2 linked regions of the Oleidesulfovibrio alaskensis DSM 16109 genome follow. The protein of the gene in region 1 interacts with the protein of each later gene in a pairwise test. Links are inferred from orthologs where the notes say so. Each region holds a gene or a part of one and is shown on either strand. Other genes may lie near its edges.

Evidence for each region.
Region 2: the proteins of leuS (region 1) and ligA interact in binary tests that used the Escherichia coli proteins (3 or more experiments, as listed by UniProt). The link is inferred for Oleidesulfovibrio alaskensis DSM 16109 from one-to-one orthologs.

Annotation. Positions count from the first base shown.
Region 1 is NZ_AXWQ01000004.1:417,322-423,588, reverse strand. What follows is about bases 2,038-5,104. They hold leuS (leucine--tRNA ligase), read right to left. Parts: upstream 4,783-5,104; coding sequence 2,293-4,782; downstream 2,038-2,292. Other genes in these bases: nusB (transcription antitermination factor NusB), read right to left, coding at 4,831-5,104; lptE (LPS assembly lipoprotein LptE), read right to left, coding at 2,038-2,309. Also shown: RadC family protein, read right to left, coding at 1-544; H586_RS0102200 (DNA polymerase III subunit delta), read right to left, coding at 681-1,655; more of lptE, read right to left, coding at 1,752-2,037; more of nusB, read right to left, coding at 5,105-5,295; ribH (6,7-dimethyl-8-ribityllumazine synthase), read right to left, coding at 5,299-5,769; H586_RS0102175 (bifunctional 3,4-dihydroxy-2-butanone-4-phosphate synthase/GTP cyclohydrolase II), read right to left, coding at 5,896-6,267.
Region 2 is NZ_AXWQ01000004.1:97,282-103,437, reverse strand. The notes cover bases 389-3,344. They hold ligA (NAD-dependent DNA ligase LigA), read left to right. Parts: upstream 389-812; coding sequence 813-2,876; downstream 2,877-3,344. Other genes in these bases: dapB (4-hydroxy-tetrahydrodipicolinate reductase), read left to right, coding at 2,899-3,344; H586_RS0100505 (glycosyltransferase family 2 protein), read left to right, coding at 389-783. Outside these bases: H586_RS0100510 (potassium channel family protein), read left to right, coding at 1-45; more of H586_RS0100505, read left to right, coding at 52-388; more of dapB, read left to right, coding at 3,345-3,678; H586_RS0100490 (NAD+ synthase), read left to right, coding at 3,679-5,331; H586_RS0100485 (molybdopterin-dependent oxidoreductase), read right to left, coding at 5,435-6,156. UniProt on the Escherichia coli protein: DNA ligase that catalyzes the formation of phosphodiester linkages between 5'-phosphoryl and 3'-hydroxyl groups in double-stranded DNA using NAD as a coenzyme and as the energy source for the reaction.

The sequences.
Region 1 (6,267 bases):
GTGCACTGCCGCCGGGGTGGTTGTGCACCAGTATCAGCCCGCTTGCCTTGTAGCGCAGTGCCGCTTCCATCAGGTCGCGCGGGTAAATGGCAGATGCGTTTACCGTGCCTCTTGTGGCGCGTTCCCATGCAAGCAGTCTGTTCTGCCTGTCCATGTAGGCCACCCACACTTCCTCATGGGGGCAGCCTGCCAGACGCGTTCTGGCCATGTCCGCCACGGCGCGCGAAGAAACCAGCAGTGTCCGTTCTCTCATGGGGGCTTCGGCATAGCGCGCTATGAACTCGCGCAGCAGCAGCCAGAAACTTTCCATGGCCGGACCTACCCCTTTTTCCGCCATAAGCTCCTGCGGCCGGGCATCCAGCACGCCCCGCAGCGAACCGAACCGCCCGAGCAGCCGCTTGGCAAGCGGCTTGGTGTCCTGCCTGCGCAGTACCATACCCAGAATCAGTTCCAGAATTTCATAGTCGGCCAGCTGGGTGGAGTCTTTTTTCAGCTTCTCGCGTAGGCGCTGCCGATGACCATGATAATGTGGTTCGTTGACCATAATAAGCAGTTACCCGCCGGTGGCAAGGCTGTAAAGCCGCTTTACAGTGTAAAAAAGGGTGATTTGCGTCTGAAAAAGAGAAAAATCCTGCGACAGGAAGGAAACATGGCGGAAAAATACCGTCATGATGGCCATGCTATGGCCTGCGGGGTGCAAAAAGCGCCAGCAGGCCACCGATAAGGGCTTCCATGGCCTGATCGGGAGAGCGCTCACCCGACTTTATGCCTTTTTCCGCCTCCAGTGCCAGATCCCACATACGCATGATTCCGCGGTACCGCAGCTGCTGCGCCGTGCGGGTTTTGGACTGGAGCACCGCCGCGGGCAGGCGGACGGATTCGCCGGAGAGCAGTTGCCACATCATGCGGGCTTCGCGCTGCAGCATGCCCAGAAACTGAAAGACGAGACCGTCGTTGGCGGAACTGCTGCCCATGACTTTGCGCCATACTTTGTCGTGCTGGGTGCCGGACTGAACAGCCCGTATGAATCCGAAAATATCCAGATCGGCCGCATGGTCGCCCAGTGCCGATGTATCGGCGCTTATGACACCGTCGGCTCCTCCCGCCAGAGCCAGTTTTTCCAGTTCGTTCCGGGCTGCGGTGGCATCGGCGGGCAGGGCGGCGCATATGGCCGGCAGAGCGCCGGGAGCAAAGCGTACCCCGCGTTTCTGCGCCCAGGCCGAAGCAAATCCCTGCAGGCTGCGTTCGTCCAGACCGGGCGATTCCCAAATCCAGCCCTGTCCGGCGGCGAACTTCCAGCAGGCTGTTTTTTGTACGGCAGCCGGCACTTTTGCCTTGCCGCGCTCAAAAGCAACCTCCAGACAGATGAACGCCCATGACGTGGGCGATGCCTGCCGCAGTGACTCGCTGAGCTTCTTCCAGTCCGCGGCGGCAAGGTTCTGGGCATTGCGGACAACCAGTGCCTTGGGAGTGGCAAATAGCCCCTGCAGGGTCAGGTGTTCCCAGAACGAAGCGGCCAGTCCCTCGTCGCCCCAGTAGACGTGACGTTCCCATGCACCGTGCGAAGAGGAGTGTGCCGCAAGCTGTCCTTCGATACGGTCGCGCAGAAGCTGCCCGTCGGGACATACGATGAAACTGAATCCGTCTTTTGCCATGGTTGCGGGTAGTGCCTGTTTGCTGGTTGGTGGTTGAAAAACGCCCGGAGAGCCTATCGGTCTCCGGGCGTTATATACGATGGCTGTATGAAGGGTCTAGAAGCTGTGTCGCATTCTGTCCACCACATACTGCGTGGCTTTGCGCACCGCGGAGTAAGCGGCCTGCTGGTCTGTGCCGGAAAACGTCCGGTAGGTTTCGCTGACGGAGGTGAAGCCGGAATCCCAGACAACGGTGTTGGTGTTGTCGTCATACACGGCAGCCTTCAGCGAAACCGATGCGCTGAACAGACGGTCGGAATCATCCGTATCTGTGGCGCGTCCGGTCACTGTGATTTTATCCACAATGACAGCTATGGAGTAGTCCGTTCTGCCGTTGTCTTTCCATGTGGCCATGTGCCTGTTGGTTATCTCGTCGCGCATTTCAGCGCGGATGACGGCACCGACCCACGGAAACAGCGAGGGGTTGACCACTTCGCGTATGCGGATGGTGGCCTGCGGTCCGCCGAACACGGAAGGTTCGTCCGCGGCCAGCCGGTAGCCGCCGCAGCCCTGCAGCGCAAAAAGCACACAGGCCAGCACGGCGCACAGTACCGCTGTGCGTATGGCGGACGCGCCGCGCGTACGGGCGCGTATGTTGTCAGCTTGCGACGACATTGACCATTTTCCCCGGGATGACAATTACCTTGCGGACGGTGAGTCCTTCGGTATGGCGTACCACGTTGGCTTCTGCAAGAGCAAGCTTTTCAAGCTCTTCCTTGCCGGTGCCTGCGGGTACGGTCATTTTGGAACGCAGCTTGCCGTTGACTGAAACCGGAATGACCACCTCGTCCCTGAGCAGGGCGTCTTCGTCGTATCGGGGCCACGGTCTTGCGGTAAGCATGTCCTTGTGGCCCAGCTGTTCCCACAGTTCTTCGCACAGATGCGGGGTGATGGGCGCCAGCATGGCCAGCACTGACGACACTGCCGAGCCTAGCACTCTGCGGCCTTTTTCGTCGGCACCCAGTTCGTCGCGGGTAAGATACAGCGCGTTGACCAGTTCCATCACGGCAGAAATAGCGGTGTTGAACTGGAATCTGTTCTGAATGTCGGCACCGGCTTTTTTGACGGTGGCGTGTTCCTTCTGCCGGATATCCTTTGCGGCCGCGCCGGTGCAGTCATCGCTGCTGCTGGAGCAGGGGGCCATGGGCGCCATGCCCGCAGGCAGGTCTTCCACCAGCCGCCACACGCGGTTTACAAACCGGCTTGCGCCTTCGATGCCGGAGTCGGACCAGTCGAAGTCACGTTCGGGCGGTGCCGCGAAAAGGCAGAACAGGCGGACGGTGTCGGCACCGTAGCGGCTGATCATTTCAGTGGGATCAACCACATTGCCCTTTGACTTTGACATCTTGGCGCCGTCCATCAGCACCATGCCCTGCGTCAGCAGGTTGGCGAAAGGTTCGTCAAGGTCCATGTAGCCGCAGTCGCGCAGTGCCTTGATAAAGAAACGCGCATACAGCAGGTGCAGAATGGCGTGTTCCACGCCGCCTATGTACTGGTCCACGGGCAGCCAGTACTTGAGTGCCTGCGCATCAAAGGGGGCTTCATTGTCACCGGCCGACGTGTAGCGCGCAAAATACCATGAGGACTCCACGAAGGTGTCCATGGTGTCGGTTTCGCGCCGTGCTTTTTCTCCGCATGCAGGGCACCGGCATTCGTAGAATTCCGGAGTTTCGCCCAGCGGCGAGCGGCCGTCGGAACGGGTCTTTATGTCCAGCGGCAGACGGACGGGCAGGTTTTCTGCTTTTTCGGGCACAATGCCGCATTTTTCGCAGTAGACCACGGGAATGGGCGCACCCCAGTAACGCTGGCGCGAGATATTCCAGTCACGCAGGCGGTAGTTGACGGTGCGTTTGCCTTTGCCGTTGGCTTCAAGCCATTCGGCTATTTGGGTTTTGCCTTCTTCGTTGGGCAGCCCGCTGAACTGGCCCGACCCGACCATGGTTCCCTGACCGGTATAGGCGGTTTCCATGGTTGCAGGTGTCAGTTCCGCGCCTTCGGGCTGGATGACAACTTCCATCGGCAGGTCGTATTTACGGGCGAATTCAAAGTCGCGCTCGTCATGCGCGGGCACGGCCATGACGGCGCCCGTGCCGTATTCGGCCAGTACAAAGTTGGCCACATAGATGGGCATTCTGCGTCCGCTGAGCGGATTGATGCAGTATGCGCCCGTGAACACGCCTTCTTTTTCCAGCGTGTCTGCGGTGCGTTCAATGCGGTCCATGTTGCGTATACGCGTGACAAAAGCCCTGACAGTCTCTTCCTGCCCGGTGCCGGTGATGAGTTTTTCCACCAGCGGATGTTCAGGAGCAATGCTCATGAATGTGGAACCGAACACCGTATCGGGGCGGGTGGTGAAAACCTTGACGGTTTCATCGCTGCCATCCACGGCAAATTCGATTTCGGCACCTACGGATTTGCCTATCCAGTTGTGCTGCATGGTCAGTACGCGGTCGGGCCATCCGCCGGTCAGTTTTTCAAGGTCGGCCAGCAGTTCTTCGGCGTAGGAGGTGATTCTGAGGAACCACTGCGCCAGATCACGTTGTTCGACCACTGAATCACAACGCCAGCACAGCCCGTCTATGACCTGCTCGTTGGCCAGTACCGTGTTGCATTTTGGGCACCAGTTCTGCGGTGCCTTTTTGCGGTATATCAGGCCTTTTTCCATGAATTTGAGGAAAAACAGCTGTTCCCAGCGGTAGTATTCCGCATCACAGGTGGCCAGTTCGCGGCGCCAGTCGTACGAATAGCCCAGCCTTTTAAGCTGGCTGCGCATATTGTCGATATTGGAGTATGTCCATTTGGCGGGGTGCGTGTCGTGCTTGATGGCGGCGTTTTCGGCAGGCAGTCCGAAAGCGTCCCAGCCCATGGGGTGTAGCACGTTGAAGCCCTGCATGCGCTTGAAGCGGGCGACCACGTCGCCTATGGAGTAGTTGCGGACGTGCCCCATGTGGATGTTGCCCGAAGGATAGGGAAACATCTCAAGCACGTAGTATTTGGGCTTGTCGGAGCCGTGCTCGCTGCGGAACATCTCCTTTTCTTCCCAAATATGCTGCCACTTCTCTTCAATGGCCTGAGGATTGTACTTCATAGCCGTGCTATTCCTTATGTATAGTCGTTGAGCGGTAAGAGTTCAGAATCAGTACTTGCACGTGATGGTGCCTGCTTCCAGCGCCTTGGCTGCCGCATCCAGTATGCCGTTGATGAAGTTGCGCGACTTGTCGTCGCCGAACTGCTTTGAAAGCTCTATGCCTTCGTTGATGGCCACTTTGGGCGGTACGTCGGCGCGGTAGAGCATTTCATATACGGCAAGGCGCAGGATGGTCAGTTCTATTTTGCCGATGCGCTCCACGCGCCAGTTCTGGGCAAAACGGGTGATGATCTCGTCCAGCGCTTTCTGATTGGTCCATGTGCCTTCGATAAGTTCCCAGGCAAACCCCACGGGGTGCGCTTCGCCTCCGCGGTCGCTCACGTCGGGCGATGCACAGTAGGCTTCCTGCAGCTGGGCCAGATCCTTGGCGGGCGAAAAGTTAAGCCCGTAAAGAACCTGAAAAGCAAGCGCCCGCGAAGAGCGCCGCGATGAATTGTTACCTTTTGCGGCCATGTGTTACAGCTGCTCCAGTACTCGGATCGTTTCAAGAACGGCGGAAGCAGCTTCCACGCCTTTGTTTCCGCCCTTGGAACCGGCGCGCTCGATGGCCTGTTCCAGCGTGTCGGTGGTCAGCAGGCCGAATCCCACGGGTACGCCGGATTCCAGCGCAACCTGTGCAAGGCCTTTGGTGGCTTCGTTGGCCACAAAATCAAAGTGCGGAGTGGCACCGCGGATGACGGCACCCAGAGCGATCACGCCGTCGTATTTGCCGGAGGCGGCCAGCTTTTTGGCGGCCACGGGCATTTCGAATGCGCCGGGCAGACGGATGAGGGTCATGTCTTCGCGGCTGCCGCCGCAGCGGGTCAGGTAGTCGACGGCGCCGCCAACCAGACGGTCAACGACAAAGTCATTGAAGCGGGTGGCGATGATGGCGAACTTCAGCCCCTTGGCGTCGAACTGGCCTTCGATGGTTTTCAGGTGCATCATGGTAAAAAGTCTCCTGATGGCGGCGCGGGGGCCGCGTGGCAAAGTGGAATATGCAGGTCGCACCCCGTGCCGGAACACGGGGTGCGCATCATCAACAAATTGAGGGGGCGGCCGGCGCCCCGGCTGTTACTGTTCCTGCCCTTCGTCGGAAAGATGCAGCATATGCCCCATCTTTTCCTTTTTGGTGCGCAGGTAATTTTCGTTAAATTCGCAGGCATGCATTTCGATGGGAACACGTTCGACCACCTGAATGCCGTAGCCTTCTATGCCCACGATTTTTTTCGGGTTGTTGGTCATCATGCGCATTTTGCGCACGCCCAGATCCACAAGAATCTGTGCGCCGATGCCGTAGTCGCGCAGGTCGGCCTTGAAACCCAGCTTGTGGTTGGCTTCCACGGTATCGTAGCCCTGATCCTGCAGCGCATAAGCCTTGATCTTGTTGGCCAGTCCGATGCCGCGGCCTTCCTGACGCATATACAGCACAACGCCTGCGCCTTC
Region 2 (6,156 bases), 320 kb from region 1 along the record:
GTCGGTTCAGAAGATAATCTTGCGTCGTTTCAGGAGATTTTGTAGCACGCCATGCGCATTGCGGCTGTTATACTGCACTATGGCAACCCGCAGCTGACCATGCGTCTGCAGCAGCAGATGCTGGCGGCCGATCCGCAGCGGGCGGCGGATATCATGGTACTGGACAACTGCGCACCGGAACCGTTTTGCGGCGCATGGCAGCGGACCTCTGAAAACCTGTACTGGGCGGGGGCGCTGGAATACACTCTTGCGTCTGTCATGGGGCTCGGCTACACGCACCTGTGGTTTTTGAACAACGATATCATGTTTGACACGCGCCCGCCGCTGCTGGCGCGGGCGGAAGCCCGTATGGCCCGCATGCAGCGGCGTACCGGTGCTATAGGGGTGTGGGCGCCTGCCGTGGTGCGCAGCCCTTACCATGAGCATATGGTTGCCGACCCCCGTTACCAGTTCCGGCGGGTTGCGTATGTAGACGGTATCGCACCGGTTATCAGCATTGACTGCTGGCGGCAGACCGGCGGCGTGGACTATGCCGGCAACCCCTACGGATACGGGGTGGATATCTGGTTTTCGCTTTGCGCACACCGTGCGGGTTGGGCGGTGGTGGTGGACAACGGCATTGTTGTGCAGCACGCATATCATTCCACGGCCAGAACAGTGAGCGGTTTTTTAGAGACGGCGGCGCGGGCGGAAAATGAATACCTTACCGCCCGGCTTGGCCCGCAATACAACGAGCTGCTTCAGGATATGAAGCGGCAGTGGACAGACGAGGAGCACCTGTGAAGCAGGATTCGGCCAAGGTTGAACAGCGCATGGAAGAACTGCGCACTTTGCTGGAGTATCACGGTCACCGGTACTACGTGATGGATGAGCCCGAAATATCCGATGCGGAGTACGATGCCCTTTTCAGGGAACTGGTGCGGCTGGAGGAGGAACACCCTGAGCATATCCATCCGGGGTCGCCCACGCATAAGGTTGGCGGGCAGATACTAGACGGACTGAAGCCCCGTGAGCACTCCCTGCGCATGTACAGTCTGGATAACGCATTCGGTATTGAAGAGTTCCGCGAATTTGTCGAGCGCGTTGTCCGGCTGGAACCTGATGCTCCGCTTGAATTCTGGGTTGACCCCAAAATGGACGGGTTGGCCATGGAACTTGTTTATGAAAATGGAGTGTTTTCGCTGGCTGTGACCCGCGGAGACGGCAGCATGGGGGAAGATGTGACCCACACCATGCGCACGGTACGCAATGTCCGCATGCGGCTGAATCCGGAAATTGAAGCACCCGTGCGGCTTGAAGTGCGTGGAGAGGTTATTATCACCCGCGCCGATTTTGAAGCGCTTAATGCGCGGCAGCAGCAGAAGGGGGGCAAACTGTTTGCCAACCCCCGCAATGCCGCCGCAGGCTCTGTTCGCCAGCTGGATTCTTCCGTGGCGGCGGCGCGCCCTCTGCGTTTCATGGCATATGGCGTGGGGCAGGTTGTCTGGGCGGACGGCAGACAGCGCTGGCGGACCCAATATGACATAATGCGGGGACTGCAGGAGCTTGGGTTTGCCGTACCTTCTCAGGGCAGACTGTGCGCTGCGCCTGCAGATGTGGAAGCCGCTTTTACCGAGCTTTCTGCCGCGCGGCATGAACTGCCGTTTGAAATAGACGGCGTAGTCGCCAAGCTGAACGACCTTGACCTGCAGGAGGCTCTGGGGTTTACGGCCAGGGCTCCTCGCTGGGCCATTGCGCTTAAATTTCCCGCGCATCAGGCGCGTACCCGCCTTAAGGACATCAGAATTCAGGTGGGGCGGACCGGTGTGATGACGCCTGTGGCCGAGCTTGAGCCGGTGACTGTGGGCGGGGTGACTGTTTCCAGCGCCACTTTGCATAATGAAGATGAAATACGTGCCAAGGGCCTTATGCTGGGCGATGTTGTCATTGTGCAGCGGGCGGGGGATGTGATTCCCGAAGTGGTACGCGCGGTGCCGGAAGAACGCACCGGAGCTGAACGTGAGTATGTTTTTCCTGCCGTGTGTCCTGTCTGCGGCAGTGCTGCCGTGCGCGGCGAAGGGGAGGCCGCCTGGCGCTGCACCAATATGCAGTGCCCTGCCGTGCGCAAGCAGGCAATCATTCATTTTGTTTCCAAGGCCGGTCTGGACATAGACGGAGTGGGTCGCAAGTGGATTGAGCAGCTGGTGGACAGCGGCAGGGTGGTTTCTCCGGCTGATCTTTTCCGCATTACGCGGGAGGACCTGCTGGGCATGGAGCGCATGGGCGAAAAACTGGCTTCCAATTTTATAGAGGCTTTTGATTCGGCACGTCACGAATCCACGCTCCAGCGTTTCATCTGCGCGCTGGGTATCCGCCATGTGGGTGAACAGACTGCCAGAACGCTTGCCGCCCGTTTCGGCAATATGGACGAACTGATGCGTGCCGATCAGGAGACATTGCAGTCTCTGCGTGATATCGGCGGCGAGGTGGCCGGTTCCATACGAGCTTTTTTTGCCAACGGGCAGAACAGGGAGCTTTTGCAGCAGTTCAAGAATCTTGGTCTGTGGCCCGAGGAGCAGCAGCCTGCAGGTGACAGCACGCCGGTGACACCGCTTGCGGGCAAAAAAATTCTTTTTACCGGTTCGCTGGTGCGTATGACACGCTCTGAAGCCAAAGCTATGGCAGAAAAAGCGGGGGCAGCCGTCATGAGCGGCGTTTCCGCCAGACTTGATATACTTGTGGCCGGAGACAAGCCCGGCAGCAAGCTGGAAAAAGCCCGTTCACTGGGAATAACGGTTCTGACGGAAGATGAATTCATCAGGCAGGCATCAGAGTCTGAAGAAATTTCCGGACAGGCTGCAGATGACTATGAAAACAGTCTGCTGCGCGTGCAGTAGGCGCCAGAGCGAGGAGGACGTCATGAGTGTTTCCGTTATTGTGATGGGTGCCGGCGGGCGTATGGGCACAACCATTACCGGTATGGTGCGTGCTGACGGAGAATGCCGTCTTGCCGGTGTGGTCGAACGCGAAGGCCGCCGTGAAGGACTGGAACATCTGGGCTGTCAGGTGGCCGGAACGCTGGAGGAACTGCTGCCCGGACTGCCCGATGCCGTGGTCATCGATTTTACCGCACCGGAAGCCAGCGTGCATAACGCGCGGGCGTGTGCGCGGCACGGCAGCGGGCTGGTCATCGGCACAACGGGTTTCACCGAAGAGCAGAAAGCCGAACTTGCGGATTGCGCATTGCAGACTCCCGTGTTCTGGGCTCCCAACATGAGTGTGGGGGTTAATGTGCTGCTGAAAATTCTGCCCCAGCTGGTAACGTTGCTGGGCGAACAGTATGATCTGGAAATGGTGGAACTGCACCACAACAAAAAGAAAGACTCTCCCAGCGGGACGGCACTGCGCCTTGCCGAATGTCTGGCGGAAGCCCGGAAATGGGATCTGGACACGGTGGCCAATTATCACCGTGAAGGTATCATCGGAGAACGTCCGCACGAGGAAATAGGCATTCAGACCATTCGCGGCGGAGATGTGGTCGGCGTACACACGGTCTATGCTCTGGGTCCCGGCGAGCGCATCGAAGTGACCCATCAGGCCCATTCGCGTGAAACCTTTGCAGCAGGGGCTATCCGTGCCGCAAAGTGGCTGGCGCAGAACAGACCCGGTAAACTGTATACCATGTCGGACATGCTGTAGATGCGTATCGCTCTGTTACAACTGAACCCCGTGGTGGGTGATCTTGCAGCCAATGCGTCTGCCATTGCCGGTGCGGTGCGAAGCGCCAGTGCAGGGGGTGCCCGGCTGTGCGTGACTTCCGAGCTGGCTTTGTGCGGGTATCCCCCCCGCGATCTTCTGCTGATGGACGAATTTATCTCCGCCTGCCGCGGCCATCTGGACAGGCTGGCGCAGGAGCTTGCGGATTGCTGTCCGGTGCTGGTCGGTGCTCCCGTGGCAGCAGCCGGCGATTATCCCGATACCGTGCGCAATGCGGCAGTGCTGCTGCGTGACGGCGTTGCGGAGGTTGCAGGCTCCAAGGTGCTGCTGCCCACGTATGATGTGTTCGACGAACGCCGGTATTTCACCCCGGGGCACCGGTGCGGTCTGGTCACCGTGGACGGATACCGTGTGGGCGTAAGCATCTGCGAAGATATATGGAATGACAAGGAGTACTGGGGAGAGCACAGACGCTATCCCCATGATCCCGTGGCGGAACTCGCCTCGGAAGGTGTGGACCTCTTGGTGAACCTTTCGGCTTCTCCGTTTTCGCTGGGCAAGCAGGCGCAACGTGAGTCCATGCTGGGTGCCGTGGCGGCGCGTATTGGTGTTCCCGTGGTGTATGTGAATCAGGTCGGCGGTAATGACGATCTGATTTTTGCGGGCAAAAGTATGGTGATGGGCGCCGACGGCACGTTGCTGGCCCGCGCTGCGGGGTTTGTTCCCGAGGTGTTGCTGGCGGATGCCTGCGCCGCGTCGGCCGGTGCTGTCGCACCTGACGCTCCGGAGCCCGAGGCCCAGATATGGCAGGCTCTGGTGCTGGGTACGCGCGACTATGCTGCCAAATGCGGCTTTAAAGGTGCGGTGCTGGGGCTTTCCGGTGGTATTGATTCGGCGTTGGTGGCCTGCATCGCCGCCGAAGCACTGGGGCCGGAAAATGTCCTCGGCGTGATGATGCCTTCTCCGTATTCCAGCAGAGGCAGTGTGGATGATTCGGTTGCACTGGTGCAAAATCTGGGCATACGCTCGCGCGTTGTGCCCATTGAACCGCTGATGCGCTCGTTTGATGCTGCTCTTTCTGAATCTTTTGCAGGGCTGGATGCCGATGTGACAGAAGAAAATATCCAGTCGCGTATCCGTGGCAATATTCTTATGGCCATGTCCAACAAATTCGGCAAAGTGCTGCTGACCACAGGTAACAAGTCCGAGCTGGCCGTGGGGTACTGCACCATTTACGGCGACATGGCAGGTGGGCTCGGCGTGATAGCCGACCTGCCCAAAACCATGGTGTACGCCGTGTGCCGTTGGCTTAACAGCGTCCGCGGTTTTGAAGTGATTCCCCGCGCTGTTCTGGAAAAGGCTCCTTCTGCGGAGCTGCGGCCCGACCAGAAGGACGTAGATTCGCTGCCTGACTATGCCGTTCTGGATGATGTGCTGGAACGGCATATCGTGCGGAAGCAGGGGATGGCCGCCATTGTGGCGGCGGGACACCATCCTGAAACGGTACGCCGCATCATCGGGCTTGTCCGGAGGGCGGAATTCAAACGGCGTCAGGCACCGCCCGGCCTCAAGGTCACTGACAGGGCGTTCGGTTCGGGCTGGCGCATGCCGGTGGCGGCCAGATATGCTTGCTGAGCTTGTGCTGCTTTTATCCCCGCTCCTTTCCGGAGCGGGGTTTTTTATTATTCGGTGCTGAACGGCATGCGCATTTCCATACCGAGCAGGGAAGAATTACATTTTATGCCTGCGGGTGCGGCGGCTCTGCCTGCAACTTTTTGATAGCGGCTTTCTGGCTGTAGAAGGCCGCGCCTTCTCCGGCATCTGTAACCAGCGGGGCTGTAAGCCCGTTGGCCCCCCAGCCGCGGCTGACCCAGCCACCGCGCCGCAACCGCACGGCGGAAGGATGAATAGCGGGATCAAAGCGGACGGTGACCTGCATCTGGCCGCCGGGTGTGCAAAGTAAAGCAGCTTCGCCGTCTGCGATGCCCGCCGCCTGTGCCGCGCAAGGCGCTGCGGCAAGTTCCGGCAGGCCCTGTTGCATCCCGGCAGGAATCTGTGAATGCAGTGTGTTGCGGCTTATGAGGGTCAGCAGGAAAAACGGGTAGTCTCCGGAATCTTCCTTGTCAGGTGAAAGTTCGGCGACACAATGGAACAGGCCATCCTGATGGTCTGTACGCATACCTTCATATGCGATGAACGGGTGTTCGGCGGTGGCGAATCCCTCCTGCCGCAGACGGGAAAGCGTTGTCTGCAGAAGCGGGGAATCAAGCGCGCGACGCAGGCATGTCTCTCTGTCCGGCAGACGCACCGGTTCAGAAAGCCTGCTGCCCAGCTCATCCAGTATGTCAAAGTCGTCGCGGCATTCACCGGGCGGCGGAAACACCGGTGCGCAGTAGTTTATCTGGTTGTGCATGAAGGATCCGACTATTTCTTCCCGTTCCAGCATCAGGCTGCACGGCA